Regions from separate parts of the Exiguobacterium sp. EA-TM-5 genome, predicted to be linked through region 2. Evidence: riboswitches for the same ligand, from Rfam matches in the RefSeq annotation. Region 2 holds a riboswitch; each other region holds the start of a gene.

Region 1 (7,286 bases), 150 kb from region 2:
CGTATAGATCGTACCTGACGCATCCTTGATGAACTCAATGCCGGCGACCGCGATTTGGTTCGCTTGGAGGAACGCTTCGTACTTTTCAATGATTGGATCATTGAAACCTTCAACGATTTGGAACTTCATCGGTGTTTGCGGCGCTTCTTCCCCAACTGGGCAGAATAAATCGTCAATTACACACGCATCCGCTGGGCAGAGCTCAAACCCTTCTGACGTATCCACTTGAACCGCATAAACGAATTTTCCACCCACGAATTCACAACGTGTGATGTACGGTTCTGGTGCTTGGATGTACTCTTGAATCAACGTGATGCCATCGACCGGTTCGTCGAATGTCGGACCGTCGAGATAAGCTTCAAGTGCTTCAATCGAGTGGAACAACTGGACACCGAGTCCTTTGCCGGCACGGTTATGCTTCGTGATGAATGACGAAACACCAATCTCTTTTGCTGCTTGGACGATTTGATCACGTCCAACGGCAGCTGTCGTCTTCGGTACACGAATGCCTGCTTTGCGTAGTGCTGTATACTGATTGACTTTGCTGACTTCAAGACGGAGTGCACGCGTTCCGTTAAAGACAGTCCGGTCATGTTCTTCTAACCAAGCGAGGACTCCTTCCGTCAACTCCGGTGCATAGCGATGTCCACGTGTATGCGAAGAGGCACTCATTCGGCTGTAAAAGACACCTTCTGGTGGTACTTCATCGAGTGGCACGATTCCTTCATTCAAGTGCCACTGTTCATACGGTAACTCGAGTTCTTCGAGTCGTTTGATGAGATGGTCCGTCCATTCTTGATTTTCGTGGAGAATATGAATTTTTGTCATGATTGTTGACCTACCTTTCGTTTCGCTTCGACAAGTGGAATTACGTCACGAGCAAAGCGTTCCATTTCTTCAAGTTGTGGTGAGAATTGTAACAAGAGCAACGTGACACCGACAGCTTCGAACGCTAGAATACGTTCCGCAATCTGTTCCGGTGTGCCGATCAAGTTCGGTCGTAGACCGCGGTTTGAGACGGAATAATCATTTCGCTCGACCTGTTGTTCCAGTTGCGATTTACTAATGAAGTCTTGATAACCGGCATAACCAGCGCTATCTTCTTTTACATCCGTAATCCGTTGCCATTCTAGAAGCGCTTCTTCTTCCGTATCCCGGCAAATGATGTAAGCCGCAAGACCAAAGCTTTCGAGTGGAGCTTGTCCCGTCGCTTCCCGGCGTACTTTCATGTCGTTGATTTTGTGAGCGACTTCTTCGACCGTGCCCCCGTGCATGACATACGCATCACAGTGTTCGACGATTGTTCGTTTTCCGGCTTCACTCTCTCCACCGGCGTAGAGCTTAATCCCCGGACGCTGAACCGGCTTCGGGTGTAATTCTGCCTGCTCGATCGTATAGTGATTGCCTGAGAAACTATACGGCGAAGCGTCTGCCCATAGTCCTTTCATGACCGTGACGAATTCTTCCGTCCGCGCATAGCGTTCATCGTGCGCTGTAAAGATACCGTTATACTGTTTCGCTTCCTCTGCCCACCAGGCCGAGACGACATTCAGCGTAAAACGTCCCCCACTCAACTGATCGATGTTTGCTGCCATCTTCGCCGTCGTCGCCGGATTATGGAACCCGGGACGAACCGCTGTCATGATTTCAAGGCGTTCTGTTGTTGCAGCGATTGCCGCTGCCGTCGTCCATGCCTCAAGACTCGGTTCCTTTATTCCTTTGATATCGTTCAAGTTCAATTCTGCGATCAATGTCGTCGAAAAACCGATGCGTTCAGCTGTTTGTGCGACTTGTTTTGCATAATCGAATGTCGCCGGCATCTGTTCATCTTCGACATTCCGTAACCATCCCCCAAAAATCGGTAACCAAAAACCATACTCCACTCCATCATCCCCCTTATAATAAAAAGCGCCCTTTTCGAAGTTCGAAAAGAGCGACGGTATCTTGTCCTGTCCGCTCTTATCTTCAGAAGGTATCCCTTCCTGGAAGTAGCACCTTCCGCCATGGCGGGGTTGCTGAAGTGTCTTCGGGCCAGTCCCTCGACTTCTCTAGATAAGATGTGTTGCATTCATCGTACAGAATTCATTGAACTAAAGCAACCATTAAACCGTCTTTTCCCATCGGAATTGTTTTAGACAAAAAAATCCCGACATGATGTCGGGATCCGGTATTAATATGGTGCGACGAAATCTGATGTCGGCTCTGGCGTTTGTTCACCACGAACACGATCATAGAATTTTGCAAAGGTGACGCTGAAATACGGTGTAATCCACAGGAATGCTAGACCTAAGGTAACGATTCCTAAAAGAGCCCAACCAATAAACGATAGTAAGAGCATGAATGCTTCCATTTTATGCCCGTCCATCATTTTCCGAGAGCGTGTAATGGCTTCTAAGATACCAATTGATGGTTCATCTCGCAAAATATAGAACGTTAGCATATAAGAAAATGATTTAATGATTCCCGGTACGACTAATAGCAGTAACCATAGGAAGATAAAAAAGAATTGTACGATGGCTAGACCAATCACTTTGAAAAACATGCCATATGGTTCAAATAAATCCGTTACTTTCGTTTCTTCTCCACGAGCAATTGACATCGCAATCCAAGTCCAACCGACTCCAACCGGAATCAATAAAATCGATACCAACGATACGACGAGATCCATGGTATTAGCTGGTTCATCCATATCTGATCCAAATAACCCAGGTACACCTTGAATAATACTAAACAGAATAAATGTTAGGACTGCGAATCCCCAACGACCGCTTAACGACGCCTTTGCCGCTTTTTTTAATTGAGATGACATGAGTAAGGTCCTCCTTGAAAAATAAGTTCTCACCTTACTCTACGGCTAATAACTTCTAATGTTTCACTCTTTTTTCAATAATTTCCCGTCTTGTTGCTGTTTGAGCCAAGCACGCTCAAGTTGTCGCTCACATGCTGTATATAATGAACGACGACCATCGAGGCGTTCCATCGCGAACGGAATACTATGTTTTTTCGCCTGTGCGATGACATGCGCACTCGCTGCATGAGAGACACGGCTCGTCACGACGACGATCGCATCCGTCTTTTTGGCGAGACAGGCAATCTTTTTCGCGGATTGTGCGTCTCCTGCGAGATGAATCAATTCAATTCCAGTTGGCGCAAAGAACTCACGATAGACAGCTGTTTGTTGTTCGTTTCCAACGATGACGAGGCGCATACCTGTGAAGCGCGTGAAATCAAGTGGTGTCTTATCGACGAAATCCATCAATTGTCCAGGTACAGCTGTCGTCACGATTGGTTCAATCTTTCGCTCTTTTTGAACACGAATGCGACGCTGCGCTTTTTTAGGTTTTGGAGCCGTTTGCCGTTTCATTTTTCGTGCATACCGGTCCGATTTTTTCGCTGTAACAGTTACCTTCTCTACTAGTTGTTCTAATTTTATCGGGCGATCTGATGGTTCGTTGACAACCGGTTTTTCGTAGGTAAACTGATGCTTCCAGACAATCGTCAAGCTCTCTTTCCGTCCCCGCCACATGACGAGATCGACGAGTTGTCCTGCTTCTAGTCGAAAATAGCGCATGTCCTCTACCGGTACGACATAGTAGAACGGTTTTCCTGCTTCATCTTGTAGCGGACCGTTAACCGTCTCTTCAACAATGCCGTGTACTTTGACGATCGCTTGTTCAAACACGACACGTTCCGGGTTCTCTTTCATCCGTTCCGTTGAGACGACAGCTTCGATGCGACACACCGTTTTCTGGTCATCCTGACGATCGACACGGACACGGACCTCCATGCCATGCTCGAGATTCCAGTCACGCACGTCTCGTTCTGAAATATGACTACCGGACCATTCTAGTAAAGAGCCACCTTTTAACCCTCGCTGAAACGTGTAAGCATAACGCAGCTTTCGTACAGGTTCGATAGATGTTTGTGACGGCACTTCGATAGTTTGCTCTGGCATTACCCCTACCACTTCGTCGACGAACGTTGTTTCCTGTACGTGGCGTGGTGCATAATAAGCTGACATCTTGACCCACTCATCGATTCCGTTTACTTCGTCGAGCCAAAGTTGCCAGTCTTCGTATCGTTCGACGACTGCTAACTTCATTTGAACCAATTCAGTTGCCCGTTCCATCACCTGTTGCATCATCCGTAACCACTTCCTTTGCGTTTTTTTACACTATAGCAACGGAAAAACGCGGAAGTAGATCAAATAAATAACCAGGTTGTTTTTTTAACTAGGTCCGTTGATTGATTTCCACAGCCGGATCATGACGCTTGTATTTCGCAACGATGACGATCAGGACGGTGATGATGACAAGTAAAAACCAAGAAGACAATTTACCAAAATCAACGACTGCCCAGCCTCCTTCTTGATGCGGATAGACCCAGCCTTTGAAAAAAGTCACGATGTTCTCAGCAATCCAAATGAAGAAAGCAATCAGTAAAAAGGACAGGACAAGCGGCATCCGGTAAACCGTCTGCTCGATTGTAAAGTGAACCCATGACTTATAGAAGACGAAAACGACGAGGACCATTAGCAGCCACCTCGCATCGAAAATCCAGTGATGGCTGAAGAAGTTTAAATAGACGAGACTCCCGACACTAATCGCAAGCCATGGGGGAGGAAATGCTGTGAATCGTAAATGAAATCTCCTGAACGCCTGACACACATAACTTGCGACGCTTGCGTACATGAACCCTGCATACAGTGGAACACCTGCTACTTTTGTCCAAGCATCTTCTGGGTAACTCCACGATCCGACGTTCACCTTGAATAGTTCAAGTGCTAGACCGATAACGTGAAACAATAAAATCAGTTTGAATTCTTCCTTCGTTTCATAACGACTGACAAGTAACGCGATTTGAACGAGAATACACCACAGCAACAAGAGATCGTATCGCGCGATCGGTTCAGTCGGCAAATAACGCGAAAGAGCAAGCGCTGCGAAAATCATCACAGGAAAGACACAACAGATGGCTTCTATATATGTAAAACGAATCAGATGTCGGATCGCTTTCATCCTGTTACCTCCTTTTTTCTCCAGTATACGTTTCTCTTTCACCCTTCCCCTCCTTCTTAGGATGGAAAAAACGGAAAATTTCGTCTTTCTTCTTCCACTTTCCTCATGATACAGTTAACGAATCAATTATTTTTAAGAAATGAGGTGCCAGACATGACGCGTCATCGTGCTTCCTGGTTATTACGCGCTACGTTAAAGTGGGGACTCTTCCTACTCGGTTTATTTTTACTCGCCCTTGGCTCATCGATGATGATCACAGCGGAACTCGGTGTCTCGACGTGGGATGTGTTACATCTTGGCCTCCAAAAGAAAACACCGCTATCCGTAGGAACGATCATCTTGCTTGTTGGTCTCTTACTCGTTTTCGTTAAGTACGCATTAGACCGCGTCACGCCGCAAATCGGTACACTTGTTAACGCGATTTTCGTCGGCGTCTTTATGAATCTTGTGCTTGGTTCTCATCTCTTACCGTCTTTTGAGTCGATCTGGTTGAATACACTCTGGCTCGTTTTCGGGATCTTCATCATCGGCATGGGTGCCGGTCTATATGTCGCCGTCGGTTACGGGGCTGGTCCACGTGATGGTTTGACGCTGACGCTTGCAGAGCGTTTTGGAACCTCGATTCGCCTGATGCGGACAATTATGGAAGTTACGGCATGCGGCATCGGCTGGTTGCTCGGTGGTCCTGTTTTCTTCGGTACGATTCTCTCGATCTTCTTAATCGGACCATTCTTGCAATTTTGGTTGTTTTATTTCCGTCGTATTATCGCAGCGATTGATGCAAAAGGACTTCCGGCGTCTGAACGCCAAATTAGCTAAGTCGCCTGACTCGATATCATTCCGCGCGAATGATATCTTTTTTTATGTTGAAAGCAGATAAGTTGCGTCATCAAATTAAACACGTTATATTCGTTTACATATCAATCTTTGATACGTCAAAGGTTTCTTCGAACGAAGGGAAGGATGTGATGGATTGAGTATTTCCTGCAACGAAAAAGGACGTTTGATTTATGCACTCGTCTCCGTCAATAAGACGATTGCTCAAAAATTCGATCTCTGTACGGACGGATTCAGTCAGACTCGAATGGATTTGCTCGCTCAACTGCAAGTTGATCAAACGATCAGTCAAAAAGAATTACAAAAACGCGTTAATGTCGATCATGCGGCAGTGACCCGTCACCTGAAGCATCTGGAATCGACCGGGATGATTGCGCGCGAGCGTTCAGCCGCTGACAATCGGGTGATTCTTGTTTCTTTAACGGAACAAGGAGCGACGCGCATCGCACAATTACGCGAACAAAAAGATGAGTTCCTCGAGAATTTACTCGAAGGATTCTCTGCTCAAGAACAACGGACGTTAGCTGAGATGATTCAACGCATCGAAGCGAACGCTGATACATTACCTAAACTAAAAGAGGAGTCGATTTAATATGGCAACGCAAACTACAACAGATTTCATGGAAATCGTCAAAGGACGCCGTTCAATCCGTAACTACGATACAGACGTGAAGATCTCAAAAGAAGAAATGACACAAATCCTTGAAGAAGCAACACTTGCACCTTCTTCCGTCAACATGCAACCATGGCGTTTCCTCGTCATCGATAGCGAAGAAGGCAAAGCAACACTTGCACCACTCGCAAAATTCAACCAAGTTCAAGTCGAGACATCTTCTGCTGTCATCGCTGTCTTCGGTGATATGAACGCCGTTGATCAACTTGAGAACATCTACGATACAGCTGTTGAAAAAGGTCTTATGCCACAAGAAGTACGCGATCGCCAAGTACCAGCAATTCAAGGGATGTACAGCAGCGTATCAGCGAACGATTTGAAAGACAGCATCTTGATTGACTCAGGTCTCGTTTCAATGCAATTAATGCTCGTCGCTCGTGCACATGGTTATGATACAAACCCAATCGGTGGTTACGAAAAAGATCAAATCGCTGAAGCATTCGGTCTTGAAAAAGAGCGTTACGTACCGGTTATGTTGCTATCGATTGGTAAAGCAGTTGATGCAGGATACCCATCTGTTCGTCTGCCAATCGCTGACATCGCAGACTGGAAATAAGTTTTTCACACTATAAAACAGAGAACACACACAAGGGAGATTGAATAATTATGACTACTCAAACAACTACGGACTTCATGGAAATCGTCAAAGGACGTCGCTCGATCCGTAACTACGATACAAACGTAAAAATTTCAAAAGAAGAAATGACACAAATCCTTGAAGAAGCAACACTTGCTCCATCTTCAGTTAACATGCAACC
Region 2 (7,286 bases):
CGATACCCAGGATTCCTAATATTCCAATGAGTACTTGCGGCATAATGAACGATCCTCCTGTTAGTAGTATCTAGTCTTATTTAAACATAGTTCATACGAATTTCGTCAGGAAAAGTTTCCCGTCCCACATTCCGCACGGTATACTGTAGAAAAATCGTAAGCGATCAAGGGAGGGCAATTTTTTCATGAAAACCTTTAAATTATGCACATTACGCATTTTAATGGATGAATCCGGGCGCGATACAACGATTCCTGTCGCCATTCAGGACGGGTTGACGGTCAGCACCGAACAGACAGCACAATGGGTTGCAGAAATCGTCGTACCCTCTAGCGATCAGCCAATCGTCGATGAATTGTTCACAAAACATTTACGTGCTTTAATTGAAATCACGATCTCACGACCTGATAATGATCCTGCTGCGATGATCGTCACGCCCCTTGAACGGACTGCCTTAAGCGAACACGTCTCGTATGTCTTCACCGGTAAGATGGTCATGATGAAGAATGATTTATCCGAATCAATCTTACGCGAAGTCGTCGAGGACGGATTCGCCGGCGAGGAGCTCGTCCAAGAGTACAAGGATCGTCGTTCAAAACGTGGCGCGCATATTACGAGCATTGCGAAGGAAACATTCAAACAGTATTTAGCAGAACATCCGGAAGCACCGATTTCTTAAGGTTTCTCAACTTCATCCGTGATGTGATCCGCTACATTAATTCGATCAATCGTATAGTGATCCGTATAGTGGATATAATTCGCACACGCGTTTTTTAACGGTGTCCGGTAACTGAACGTCTCATCAATCGATGATAAGGCTGCCTTGATCGTATGTGAATGACAAACGATTAAGATGCGTTTGCCCTCATGCACTCGCGTCACTTCCTGTAACGCTTCGAACACGCGGTCCTGAATCGCTTGTTCCGTCTCAAGACCCGGAACGAGGTTCGTATCGTTCGCTTGAACCGCTTCATAAATCGCTGCGACCGGCTCACCGGAAGCTGCACCAAACTCGCGTTCAACGAGTCGGTCATCCGTCGCTGTGATCGTCAATCCGACAGCACGACCGATGATTTCAGCTGTCTCAACGGCACGCGATAACGGGCTTGCTAATAAGACATCCCACTCCTCATTTGCTAGATAAGCGGCGCTTAGCTCCGCTTGTCTTCTTCCTGTTGCATTCAATGGAATATCTTCTCTTCCTTGGATCCGTTCATTTAAGTTCCAATCCGTCTGACCATGCCGCACTAAACAAATTTCAGTCATGTCTCTGTCTCCTTCATTCAAGAAATATGACTGATTGTATCATGTTTTTCACTTGAAAGTTGTCGCGGTGGCAATAACAACACCTGACAGGTGAATCGTTCAATTCGTTCGAGCAGTCGCTCAATCTTTAATGGATTTTCGGTCTGTGCAAAACTAGCAAGTGAGTGGGTACCATTCGGAAAAGAAAACAAACGGACATCCGCTCCTACATCGGCTCCCTTCTCAACGAAATGGAGCGCTTGTGAAAAGGGAACGATTGGATCTTTTTTGCCATGCAGGAGCATGATTGGTGGGGCGTCTGATGAGAGATGCGTCACGGGTGAAACGTGGGTCATAAGTTTGCGCCATTCTTCCCGTCCACCTTTATAAAACTTAATGTGAGCGATCCAAGTCTGAATGAAATTAAACAATAAAAAATTCGTCGGTGGATATAAAGCGATGACACCACTGATCAATGGCATGTGTCCTTCATCGCGCTCCCCGACGAAAGCAGTTGGAGCAAGTGCCGTCGTCAGCATAAGTGCAGCTCCGGCTGAGTCTCCCCATACCATCATTCGTCCTCTTAGAATACGGAGATCCTCTGCTTCCTTGTTTAAAAAGCATAGCGCATCCCGTACATCCTCCAAGTTATCCGGAAAATAACTGCCGTCTTCGAACAAACGATAATCGATACTACAAACGGCAACTCCGAGTTCAAGTAGGCGATCAACGATTGGGCTAAAGCAGAACATGTCCTCGCGCTCACCACGAACGAATGCGCCACCATGCGCGTAGATTGCGACCGGAAACGGTCCTTCTCCTGGCGGATAATAGAGATCGAGTTGTAAGGTGCGGTCTCCCACTTGTTTGTAGGTGAGCGTCCGCGGTGCGAGTTGTTTTTCTGTGAGTGGCAAGGCGGGTTCAGTCCATCGAAGCAGTGCCCCATAATTGTTCCAAATGCTTGCTCCCGCTGCTGCCGTCGTCAATAATGCAGCTCCCCCCATTAGCCATGCAGTTTCACGTTTCACTTGATCACCTCCAATAAGACGTACCAGTTTCTTCACTTTATTACTCTTTTACCCCGTTTTAAAAGAAGTCGAACGTCTCGGTATTCCTACTTGACGCCTCCCGTACGTTCCGCTATAGTGAAAAAGTCCAAATCGGAACAATTACGTTTTAAAAACGGAGGTAACACATAATGAAAAAAGTCATTCCCGCTCTAACGGTCGCATTTGCGAGTGCAAGTCTCCTCGCAGCTTGCGGCTCAAACAGCGATTCGTCGACTTCAAATAACAAACAGACAGAAGTTTATACATCAACGTTCGCAACCGCTGCTATTGCTCGTGAAATCGGCGGTGATCAAGTCAGCGTCAAGATGATCGTCCCACCTGGAGCAGACCCTCACTCTTATGAACCCACCTCAAAGCAACTCACTGAAATCGCTAAAGGTGACCTATTCCTCTTGACAGGTACGACACTCGAACCGTATTCGAAAAAAATCCAAGAGAGCTTAAAAGGCACGGACGTCCGTTTCATTGAGACGAGTAAAGACGTTACCTTACTAGAATCGGATGCTACGCTTCACGCTCATGAAGAAGAAGGACATGATGATCACGCAACGGATGAACATGCGCATGAAGAAGAAGGACATGATCATGGAAAATATGATCCACACGTCTGGCTCGATCCTATCAACGCGAAAGCAATGGCACGTTCGATTACAATTGCTCTATCAAAAGAAGCACCAAAAGATAAAGCAACATTCGAGAAAAACTTAGAAGCCTTCGACCAACAAGCTGATGAGTTAGACGAACAATTCAAGCAAGCCGTCGCTGACGGATCGAAAAAAGAATTGCTTGTCACGCATGCCGCTTATGGTTATCTTGCAGAACGGTACGGATTTACGCAACTTCCAATCGCCGGAATTTCTCCTTCCGATGAACCCTCACAAAAGCAACTGGCTGCTTTAGTGAAAGAAGCACGCATGCATGATTTGAAATATATCGCATTCGAAGAGACTGTTTCCCCGAAGGTCGCGCGCGTCATCCAAAAAGAAATCGGAGCTGAATCCGTGACGATTCATAACCTAGAGTCGGTCACGAAAACGCAACAAAACAGTTCTTATTTCAAATTGATGGAAGAAAACGTCCAGACATTGAAACAAGCACTTCAGTAAAGTACAGTTGACACGCGTTACTCAATGCGGTACGGTAAGAAACGTGTTTTACAACAATTGAATGACTTCTTTTTATCGCGAGAAACGGAGGGACTGGCCCGATGATGTTTCGGCAGCGGACGATTTGATTCGTACTGTGCCAAATCCAGCAAGCGAAAGCTTGAGAGATAAGAAGAGCGTCTTTATTTTATAAAGACCTCCTTCTTTCTTGCGAAGGGGTCTTTTTTTGTATTTTTGAGAAACGAGGTGTCAACAATGAATGAAACGATTACGCCTAACAAATGGGCACTGCTTCCTCTCGTCGTATTCCTGGTCCTCTTTATCGGTGCCGGAATCTTTTATGACGACTTTTACAAATTCCCGATTCTTATCGCCGCTTTGATCGCTTTAATCTTTGCTGCAATCACAACGAAAGGGAGTATCAACCAGACCGTCGAACGGATTGCGACTGGTGCCGGGAATCCTGATATCATGATCATGGTCTTCATCTTCTTATTAGCCGGTACGTTTTCTGGTACTGCAGAAGCGATCGGTGCAATCGATGCAACCGTTAATGCTGCCTTGACGTTCTTGCCTCCCTCGCTCCTCATGAGTGGTCTGTTCATCATCGCCGCCTTCATTTCGATGGCAATGGGAACATCAACTGGAACGATTGCTGCACTTGCTCCCATCGCCTTCGGTATTCATGAAGCGACAGGTATCAATGTTGCCATCGCAGCGGCAGCTGTCGTTGGTGGATCGATGTTCGGAGATAACTTGTCATTCATTTCCGATACGACGATTGCTGCCGTTCGGACACAAAAAACGAACATGCGCGATAAATTCCGAACGAACTTCATGATCGTTCTCCCGGCTGCCATCTTGACGGTCATCCTACTCGCATTCGTGTCTGGTTCTGGTGACGTCGTCGAAGCAAAAGCATTCGAGTTCTATAAATTGATTCCGTACCTTGCCGTCATCGTACTAGCGATCTTTGGCGTCAACGTCATTCTTGTTCTCATCGGTGGTACGTTACTCACCGGCATCATCGGTATGATCGACGGTAGCTTCGACTTAAGTGGATTCGTCCTCTCGATGTCCGAAGGGATGTTAGGAATGGCTGAGATTTCAATTTTGACACTCCTCATGGGTGGTCTCGTCAGCTTGATTACGTTCAACGGCGGAATTGCTTTCTTAAAAGAGACGCTGACACGCAAGATTTCACAACGTCGTGGTGCTGAATTCAGTATGGCAGCACTCGTTAGCGCAACAAACCTTGCGACGGCAAACAATACGATCTCGATTTTGGTCGCTGGACCACTAGCAGCTGAAATAGCAGATACGTATGAAGTTGATCGTAAGAAATCGGCGAGTATCCTCGATATCTTCTCTTGTGGTATTCAAGGCATCATCCCGTATGGAGCACAGCTTTTGATTGCAGCGGAGTTGACGAAGACAGCTTCTCCTGAACTGATTCCGTATCTGTTCTATCCGTTCCTACTCTTCATTTGTGGATCAATCGCCATCTTCTTCGGATTCCCACGCATGAAAAAGACATCGACGAAGCAAGAAAAAATTTCTTCTTAATCGACAACAGGTCCGATCGTCATGATCGGACCTGTTTTTATTATTTTTTCTGCTTTGCTTGTCTTTCTAAAATCAAATAGGCGATTGCCGGAAGTGGAAATTGAACGAGTCCAGCTCCTCCCCAAACCCATGGATTACGTCCTGACTTTCGAGCACTGAGAAACAGACTAACTGCTTGTGTGACCAACAAGGCACCAATACTGAGCCAAGCTCCCTTTGATAACTTTTTATTCTTTTGAGCCATCTTTTCTCCCCCTCTTTCTGACATACGGTCAGATTTTATGAATTCTCTTCTATTTTACCGCATTCTATTTCTCCATGAGCATGGAAACGGACGTCTTCGTTCGTTCATGCTAAACTAAACGAGCAAATCTAAAACTATGTTTTATGAGGAGGAGTAACACATGCAATACGCAAAACTTTCAAATGGTATTACGATTCCCCAAATCGGATTCGGTGTCTGGCAAGTAGATGAAGAGACAGAAGCACCTGCTGCTGTCGCTGAAGCATTACGCGTCGGCTATCGTCATATCGATACAGCTGCCGTCTACAAAAACGAGCGCGGTGTCGCAAAAGGAATCAAGGAAAGCGGCGTGAAACGTGAGGATCTCTTCTTAACGTCAAAAGTCTGGAACGATGATATTCGTGCCGGTCGGACGAAGGAAGCATTCGCAGAATCGCTCGAACGTCTCGAAACAGATTATCTTGACCTCTACCTGATCCACTGGCCGGTCGAAGGCTATATCGAAGCGTGGAAAGCGATGGTTGAACTATATGAAGAAGGCAAGATCAAAGCGATCGGTGTCTCGAACTTCAAGGAACATCACCTCGATACATTGGCAGAAGAGGGCTTGATGGCACCAATGATCAACCAAGTCGAGTTGCATCCACAATTACCGCAACACGAACTGCACGAATACTTGCAAGATCACAACATCCAAGTCGAAGCATGGAGCCCGCTCATGCAAGGGAAATTCCTCGAAATCAATGATTTCAAGGAAATCGCAGAGAAACACGGCAAGACACCTTCACAAGTCGTCTTACGCTGGCACCTCGACAACGGCATCGTCGCTCTTCCAAAATCCGTCACACCGGAACGCATTGCGGAAAACTTCGACGTCTTTGATTTCCAACTCGATGCAGATGATCTTGAGAAAATTGATCGTCTAGCAACAGACGTCCGCCTCGGACCAGACCCGGACGAAATCGATTTTTAAGTTAAAGGTTACTATAAAAGAGATGAACTTTAGTGTGAGAACATCTTGATTCATATGAAAAGAGACTCGTTTCCAGTCCACGGCTTGGAATCGGGTCTCTCTTTTTATGGATAGAGCTGATCATACGTAATAAATCAAAATTGTGTCTTCTGCTTCTTCCGCCTTTTGAAAATAGGCACGAAGATCAGCAAACTGTTCCCAGACGTCTTCGAATTCGCCCGGTGTTCCGGCTTCATCATGAATCGAAGCGAGTGCCTGTTGATCGAAGTTGCGCATCACTTCAGCAGAAATGATCAGAAGCGGTAAGGGAAGAATCCCGACGATTGCTGCTTTTTCCTCATTGACGATCAACTCTTCGCCAATGATGGCTCGACCCAGATTATAGTGCGTCTCCTGATCGATATAGATATCGATTTGATTCATTAAATGGTAGATGGCGTTCGTTTGTTCAAGTGCAAACAACTGTTCATGATCGGGTTGCGTCTCATGAATGAATAAAATCCAATCCATGATGATGTGGGGATCGTTTCCGAACGACTCCCAGACCGCATCCGTGACGCGAACGAAATGTACGTTTTCCATTCTCCCCCTCCCTTCTGTACTCTGTATTCCCTTTTTAAATTCGTTCTATACAAAAAAAGAGCCAGATTTCTCTGACTCCCTTTCCTTAGATCGCTTTTTCATCTTCTTTTGAATCTTGCCATGCTTCAAGCGTACTTTTTCCTGGTAAGTTCGGAATCGAGTCTGCATAGAAGCGCGGCTCTTTTCCAGCTTTTCGTTGCCCGACATAATCTTCGAGCGCCAGTTTCGCGATTTTTGAAAGACGGAAGATCGCATACAGATTGACGACAGCCATCAGTCCCATGAAGATATCTGCTAAAGCCCAAACAAGGCTCGCCGATTCGACGAGGGATCCGAAAACGATCATTGCAAGCACGATTACTCGATACATCGTGATGATTTTCTTATCTTCACGGATGAAGTTAATGTTCGATTCACCATAGTAATAGTTTCCGACGACGGAACTAAACGCAAAGAGGAAAATCGCGAGTACCATAAAACCTGTCGCAAGCGATCCGACTTG
Region 3 (7,286 bases), 700 kb from region 2:
GTATCCCCGGCGATATAGAGCGTCGGTTCGTCAGGATGGGTGAGGACAAGTCCGGAGACATGCCCCATCCGCTCACCGATTTCCCCGACGCCGTGTCGTCCACCGGTTCGGTGAATTTGAATATCGCCGATCGTCACGCCTGAATCGAAAGAAGAGACGTTCGTGAAGCCAGCTTCTCGGATTTGCTGTGCGTCCTCTTCACGCTGTGCGTGAAGAGGTAAATGCTTGGGTAGAAGTTGTTTCGCGGCGTCATCGAAATGGTCGGCATGTAGATGAGTGACAAAGATTGCGTCAGGATCGAGCAGTGTGTTGACATCAACCGGTAAGTCGACAAGTGGGTTGGCGACAGCATTCGGTGTTTGACCGAAAGGAGGCAAACTGCCTTTTTCGCCGAGAAACGGATCGATCAATAAGACTTGATTGGCATACGTGATAACGAGCGTTGCATTGCGAATTTGTTGAATATCCATCAGGTTCATCCTCTCTAAATGACTCGGATTGACTATTCCCCGTCTGGCATTCAATGAATCCTATCGTAAGCGTTTCTCCATCGCCATGACGTCGACATATTCTCCGTTCAATCGTCCTTGTTCCTTAAACGTTCCGACAATCCGGAAGCCGGAGCGGATGTAGAGCTTTTGTCCGATTTTATTGAACGGGAAGGTGAAGAGAATGAGTTTATGCATCTGATGATCACAGGCATGTTGTTCAGCCGTTTCAAGCAACCGTGTTCCAATCCCTTGTCCGCGATGTGTCCGAGTAATATAAACCGAAATCTCACCAACCGTCGCGTAGACAGGACGAGGATTATAAGGGTCGAGGGAGATGAAGCCGAGGATACCTGTTTCATCTTCTGCGACATATCCGGCATATCGCTCGGTTCGTTCCGTAAACCACTTAGTCATGAAGGATAAGTCCTTTTGGTCGGTCTCAAGCGTTGCGATCCGGTCTTCGATGCCTTCATTGTAGATAGCGAGAATCGCTGGTAAATCATGTTCCGTTACGGGACGAATATGCATGACGCTCACTTCCTCATCGCTTTTTCTTCATTATATCGGTTACGTGGCGATCTAGTGATATGTTTGTGAGATAAGAAAAAGCGACGATTCCCTTCATATAGAAGAAAATCGCCACTTTTATCGATCTTAAGAGACAGTTGACGTCTCGTTCTCATAAATCGGAACCCAGCCGTCTGTCGTGACGAAGATTCGGACGGCGACTACTTTACGATCGTCTTGAAGCGTAAAGTAGTGGCGTGTGTTGACAGGGACGGAAATCAGATCGCCAGGATTAAGTTCGATGTTGTAATAACCGACTTCCTCATCCTTGATGGCAAAGACACCGTGACCGCTGACGATGAAACGAACTTCGTCATCCGTGTGATGATGTTCCTTTTGGAAATTGACGAGCAACTCATCAAGGTTCGGTGTCGTGTCCGAAAGCGAAATGATATCAGCTGTCTGATACCCTCGGCGTTCTGATACGTCCTTGATCTCTGGAGCGAATGTATCGAGAATCGTTTGTTTGTCCGTATCCGTCAATGTGAAGTTCTCGACGAGATGCGCTGGAAGTTTCGAGACGTCCCATTGTTCGTAAAGAACACCGCGTGACGTAAGAAAGTCAGCGACTTCCGTTTGATCCGTATACCGTGTGTTTGTTTCTTGGAATAAGACTGTTGCCATAAGATGATTCCTCCTTTTAGTAGATAGATTGACGGCATGATTGCAACGTCAACGTATAGTTGAATAAAAACTCGAAGGCTTCGAGGTGTTTCTTTGCTTCAAAGGCAGTCGGTGCCCAAACCGTGATCCCGTGATTGCGAATCAGGACGGCGCCGCTATCCGCTGTGACGTGCGGCGCAAAAGCAGCGGCAAGCGTCGGGATGTCAGCGTGGTTCGGAATGATCGGTACCGTGACCGTTGCATCTTCTTCCCACTGTCCGAGTGCCTTGATGATTTCCTGGCCGGAAAAAGTGACACTGCCTTGGTCGCCATACAATTCTGAAATGACGTTGTTCGCAATCGTATGGACATGCAAGGAACAACCAGCGTTCGTTCGGTTGAACACTTCAACATGGAGCAATGTCTCTGCAGAAGGACGCCCGGGTTGCTCACCAATCAATTGCCCCGTCGCATTGACATGGACGAAATCGTCCGGAGTCGTCTGTCGCTTATCTTTTCCGCTTGCTGTGACGAGGAATTCGACCGGAACACTAGACGTCCGGATGGCAAGGTTGCCACTCGTACCGGGGAACCAGTCGCGTGCTGCGAGTTCTTGTTTGACGGCACGTAGTTCTTCATAACGTCGCATGAATATCATGTCGTCACCTCCGCTCGTGCTAAATCGTCGACGATATCGTGAAACGTCTCAAAAGGGGTGTAGGCGATATCGTTTGCTTCACACAACGTGATGAGATAATCACGGGCGTAGACACGATCCGCTTGTTTCGCGAGCTCGAAATCCGTCACCGAGTCACCGATAACGATGATGACGTCACCGTCTTTACGTAATGTACGAGCGACCGACGTTTTACAACAGCCGCAACCGTTCGTGCAATGGGCATCGCAGGCGTTTGGCCAATCGATATGGACGAATGGACCGCTAAAATCGGCGACATTACAGTAAATCTGCTCTTGTTCGAGGAAGGGTGCTAAGATCGGTTCGACGAAAAAGTCCATTCCACCACTGACGATTGAAAAATCAATCCCTTGGCGGCGACTATATTGAAGCAACTCTGAGAATCCGTCCCGAATGATTGCACGCTCTAACAAAAAGTCGAGATAGGCTGTTTTACCGTCGGATGGTAAGAGTGCGAACATCTGCCCGACACCACTTTGAATCGATAACGTTCGGTCAAGCACACCGCGTTTCAGCGGTTCGAAGGCATCAGTCGGTGCAAAGGCCTGCATGAGTGCGATGATATTATCTTGCGTTGTTACCGTGCCGTCGAAATCACAAAGAATTCGTACAGTCATGACTTGATCCCCCAAGCGTCGAGGGCAATCCGTAGTTCTTCATGACGAGATGCTGCCGTTGATAGCGATTCATTTGCTAGCGCCGCATCAAGTGCTTGACGGAAAGCAATGACACCAGCTGCTGCGCCTTGCGGATGACCATGCACACCGCCACCGGCATTGATGACGGAATCGATCCCGAAGTCGCGAACGAGTTGGGCGACGAGTCCTGGGTGAATACCGGCTGAAGGTACTGGGAAGATTGCTTTCGTCCGACCGAGGCGGGTCGCTTCGACCGCGATTCCGCGGGCGACATCCTTCGGCAAAGCGACATTTCCGTAAGGTGACGGGAATAACGTCAAGTCTGCTCCAGCAGCACGTGGGAGTGTGCCAAGTAAGACAGGAGCTGCAACACCGTGGTTCGGGCTAGCGATCAACGCGCCACTATATGATGGGTGATTAAAAATCGGAACAGTAATCTCCGGGTCACTTGCCAGTTCGCGTAAGACATCAAGTCCGTACGTGAAGGTATTCAGCAAGAAAGCGGTCGCTCCAGCATCAATTAATCGCTTGGCTTGATCTTTGAGCGTAAAGACGGGACCACTAAGTGTAATCGCATACAACGCCCGTTTACCGGTCCGGTGGAAGTGAGCGTCGATGACCTCACGTCCGATTCGTGCCCGGTCAATCGTTGGTGTTAACGGATTGTCGTATAGGATCTCATCATCTTTGACGAGATCAATCCCACCAGCGAGTTGTCCTTCGAGTTGGTCGCGAAGGAACGATAGATCGCGTCCGATGACTCCTTTGAAAATACTCATCAACAAGGGACGATCTTCGACACCAATCAAGGAGCGGACCCCTTCGATGCCGAACTTCGCACCTGGAAAATCTGGCGTGAATGTATCGGGTAACAACAGTTCCGTTAATTTGATTTCACCGTCGAGTGAGAGTTTGCCGAAGACGGTCGTCAAAATCGCGGAAAAGTCACGCGACACGTTGTGTTCCGGGTAACGAATCGTGATATATCCGTTACCGTCGCGTTCTTCCGTATGTACGACTTCCCCTTTGAACGAGGCGAGTTGTTGTTGTTCAAGATGATTCAGTTCCGTCCAAGAACCAACCGTCAAACCAAGTGCGAGTTGTTCAGCACGTTGTTCGAGTCGATCACGAACGGTCAGTTGATAAGTAGCAGTAATATAAGCCATGTCTTTCCTCCTTCAACAAAAAATGGTCCCTTGTCAGCGACAAGAGACCATGAATGATTCGAACGTGGACTCTTATCTGTCAGCTTAATAGCTGCAAGAATTAGCACCGTGCCAAAAGGTCGGTTGCTGCGACATCGTAGGGCTTGTCCCTCCGTCTGCTCTTGATAAGAATTGGATGAAATTGTGAAATCTAATTGCAATTTTTACATGAGAGTCACGACTTGTCAAACTATTTTTAGAAAATTTATTTTTTTGAAAATACTCTTTCTATAAATGGCATGAAAACGATGTCCGTTTCTCCTTGATTTTAGTTTGACAGCAAGGAAGTTGATTGCGTAAGATTCAAATCAATATCACACACGACAACTACATACGACTCTTATCGCGAGTTGGCAGAGGGAATTGGCCCGATGACGCCGCAGCAACCGACCACTAGGCACGGTGCTACATCCAACAGACGTTTCGTCTGAGAGATAAGAGGACGCAGTGACTTTCCTGCGCCTCTTTTCGATGACGAAAAGAGGCGCTTTTTCGTGTACCACATAGGGGGAAACTGACATGACATACAAAGCATTTACAGAACAGGACGCGATTGATCGTGTTCGGACACTCGGACTAATCGGAAACGGTCCTGTCGAAGCAGAAGAAATTGGTGACGGGAATCTTAACCTTGTCTTTCGGATTCGAGAAGGCGAACATCGGTTGATTTTAAAACAAGCATTACCGTATGCAAAGGTCGTTGGGGAAAGCTGGCCGCTATCGCTCGAGCGAGCGTGGATTGAGCAATCCGCACTCCGTGAATTCGCGCGACATGCCGTACCATTCGTACCACGTGTCTTTCATGCAAGTCATGAAGAAGCGTACACGGTCATGGAAGATCTCTCACATCTGACGATCGTTCGGAGTGGGCTGCTCGCAGGTGAACAGTATCCGTTGCTTTCAGAACACATCGGTTCCTATCTCGCCCGGACTCTATTCCATACATCGGACTTTGCGCTTGGTCCGGTTGAAAAGAAACGCGTCGCCCGAGCGTACTACAATCCAGACCTCTGTGACATCACGGAAAAACTAATTTTCACCGATCCGTTCCATGACGCGGAGACGAATGAAATTGAGGTTGGACTTGAAGAAGAGGTGGCACATCTATGGGCAGACGACACGCTAAAGCGAGAAGTCGCGAAACTCGAAGCCCTTTTCATCACAAAAGGCGACGCCTTGTTGCACGGTGATCTACATACAGGAAGCATCTTCGCCTCGGCAACGGAAACGAAAGTCATCGATCCGGAATTCGCCTTTTATGGTCCATTCGGATTCGATGTCGGGCAATTCATCGCGCATCTGTTCTTTGCGGCATATCCGGATTACCCAGCACTTCGTGATGCCCGGATTCGAGACATCGATACGTTCTGGCTGACATTTGCTTCAACATTCCGTGCTTTATGGGAACGAGAAGCGGTCGAACCGTTCCAGACATCGGGACTCGTTGATGATGTACTGAGCACGATTCTGCAGGATGCACTTGGCTTTGCAGGATGTGAATTGATTCGGCGGACGATCGGTCTCGCACCAGTCGCTGATTTAGAATCAATCACTTCAACGACGGAACGTCTCGAGCGGAAACGTCACGCCCTCCGTTTAGGAGCCGCTTTAATCAAGCGCCGGACGGAATGCCGAACATTTGATGATTTACGAAACTTTGACGTAACAGAGGAGTTAAGCCGATGAGTACATTCGTTCAAAGTATTCGTTACGAAAACCGTGTCTTGACGATTCTCGATCAGACGCGTCTACCACAGGAAGAACACTATGAAGTGATCACGGACATTGCACAAGCAGTCGAGGCAATTAAACAACTACGCGTTCGGGGAGCACCTGCGATCAGTTTATTCGGTGGATTCGTGCTTGTTCAGGAAGCGTACCGGCTCGAAGCACCGCTTTCGGTGTACAAGCAAACCTTGCTTGAGATATCTGCGACGTTACTTGCGACACGACCGACAGCTGTCAATCTGCGAAATGTCCTCGATCAACTGAACCCGATCATTCAAGACGGCACGTCCGTAGAAGAGATCCGCGAACGGTTGGAAAAACGAGTGGTCGCCTTATATGACCAGGATGCACAGACGTCACGTCAAATCGGGATTCATGCACTGGAATTGTTCCAGTCAGGCAACCGGATCCTGACGATTTGTAATGCTGGATCGATCGCGACCGCTGCTTACGGAACGGCACTCGCTCCGTTTTATATCGCAAAAGAGCGCGGGATTGAGTTATCTGTTTTTGCAAGTGAGACACGACCACTCTTGCAAGGTGCGCGATTGACGACATGGGAATTACAACGCGCTGGAATTGATGTCACATTGATCACGGATAACATGGTCGCCCATACGCTAAAAGAAAAACAAATCGATGCAATCATCGTCGGGGCGGACCGGATTACACGAAACGGAGATACAGCGAATAAAATCGGGACATTCCAATTGGCATTGCTCGCGCAAGCCTTCGGTATTCCGTTTTACGTCGCGGCACCACTCTCGACGTTTGACTTCTCACTTATTTCCGGTGACGCGATTGAAATCGAAGAACGGGATCCGAAGGAAGTGACGGCGATCCAAGGCGTTGCGACAGCACCAGCAGGCGTTGCTGTCTTCAACCCAGCATTTGATGTCACACCACATACGTTGATTACAGGAATCATTACGGAACTCGGTGTGATCACGCAACCAAATGAAGAAACGATTGAACAATTAGCGGGGCTTCAACCCTTAGGATAAGGAGATATTTCATGAAAAAATTAGCTTACGCCGTCCTAGCACCGGCACTGTTACTAGCTGCTTGTGCAAATGGAGAAGCGACGACGACAAAAGTCGTCAAAGATGTACCAAAAGGTGTTCAATCGAACGTGAAGATCGCCGTCATTCGTAACCTCGCATCGGATGATCATACGAAACAATTCCTTGATGGCGCACGAAGTGAAGGCGAAGCACTCGGCTTTAAAGTCAGTACGTTCATCTCGGAAGGGAACGACGTCAAGTTCAAGGAACTTGTCGCCCAAGCGATTCAGCAAGATTATGATGGTCTCATCATCTCGCACGGCAAGGAAGACTATGCCTATGACATGATCAAA

What was found. Region 2 has a riboswitch for S-adenosylmethionine ahead of ACV3PA_RS03770 (Na+/H+ antiporter NhaC family protein). Riboswitches for the same ligand answer to the same signal wherever they lie in the genome.
Positions count from the first base shown of each region.
Region 1: it holds a riboswitch for S-adenosylmethionine, as region 2 does, so the genes downstream of both, ACV3PA_RS03045 (LLM class flavin-dependent oxidoreductase) here and ACV3PA_RS03770 (Na+/H+ antiporter NhaC family protein) in region 2, are expected to answer to the same signal.
Region 3: it holds a riboswitch for S-adenosylmethionine, as region 2 does, so the genes downstream of both, ACV3PA_RS00080 (2,3-diketo-5-methylthiopentyl-1-phosphate enolase) here and ACV3PA_RS03770 (Na+/H+ antiporter NhaC family protein) in region 2, are expected to answer to the same signal.

Region 1 covers NZ_CM132670.1:563,555-570,840, reverse strand. The annotation lists gene ACV3PA_RS03050 (ATP-grasp domain-containing protein) at 1-828, opposite strand, end outside; gene ACV3PA_RS03045 (LLM class flavin-dependent oxidoreductase) at 825-1,883, opposite strand; SAM riboswitch class I at 1,957-2,059, opposite strand; gene ACV3PA_RS03040 (DUF975 family protein) at 2,171-2,809, opposite strand; gene ACV3PA_RS03035 (DUF2325 domain-containing protein) at 2,873-4,144, opposite strand; gene ACV3PA_RS03030 (DUF817 domain-containing protein) at 4,233-5,018, opposite strand; gene ACV3PA_RS03025 (YczE/YyaS/YitT family protein) at 5,172-5,837, shown strand; gene ACV3PA_RS03020 (MarR family winged helix-turn-helix transcriptional regulator) at 5,992-6,447, shown strand; gene ACV3PA_RS03015 (nitroreductase family protein) at 6,449-7,084, shown strand; gene ACV3PA_RS03010 (nitroreductase family protein) at 7,135-7,286, shown strand, end outside.
Region 2 covers NZ_CM132670.1:713,625-720,910, reverse strand. The annotation lists gene ACV3PA_RS03795 (hypothetical protein) at 1-43, opposite strand, end outside; gene ACV3PA_RS03790 (YwpF family protein) at 186-677, shown strand; gene ACV3PA_RS03785 (histidine phosphatase family protein) at 674-1,264, opposite strand; gene ACV3PA_RS03780 (alpha/beta hydrolase) at 1,282-2,271, opposite strand; gene ACV3PA_RS03775 (metal ABC transporter solute-binding protein, Zn/Mn family) at 2,442-3,419, shown strand; SAM riboswitch class I at 3,489-3,593, shown strand; gene ACV3PA_RS03770 (Na+/H+ antiporter NhaC family protein) at 3,675-4,985, shown strand; gene ACV3PA_RS03765 (hypothetical protein) at 5,026-5,229, opposite strand; gene ACV3PA_RS03760 (aldo/keto reductase) at 5,390-6,202, shown strand; gene ACV3PA_RS03755 (hypothetical protein) at 6,323-6,784, opposite strand; gene ACV3PA_RS03750 (alanine/glycine:cation symporter family protein) at 6,870-7,286, opposite strand, start outside.
Region 3 covers NZ_CM132670.1:18,151-25,436, reverse strand. The annotation lists gene ACV3PA_RS00105 (MBL fold metallo-hydrolase) at 1-470, opposite strand, end outside; gene ACV3PA_RS00100 (arsinothricin resistance N-acetyltransferase ArsN1 family A) at 531-1,019, opposite strand; gene ACV3PA_RS00095 (1,2-dihydroxy-3-keto-5-methylthiopentene dioxygenase) at 1,146-1,682, opposite strand; gene ACV3PA_RS00090 (methylthioribulose 1-phosphate dehydratase) at 1,699-2,319, opposite strand; gene ACV3PA_RS00085 (2-hydroxy-3-keto-5-methylthiopentenyl-1-phosphate phosphatase) at 2,316-2,975, opposite strand; gene ACV3PA_RS00080 (2,3-diketo-5-methylthiopentyl-1-phosphate enolase) at 2,972-4,162, opposite strand; SAM riboswitch class I at 4,232-4,333, opposite strand; SAM riboswitch class I at 4,539-4,642, shown strand; gene mtnK (S-methyl-5-thioribose kinase) at 4,721-5,887, shown strand; gene mtnA (S-methyl-5-thioribose-1-phosphate isomerase) at 5,884-6,933, shown strand; gene ACV3PA_RS00065 (sugar ABC transporter substrate-binding protein) at 6,945-7,286, shown strand, end outside.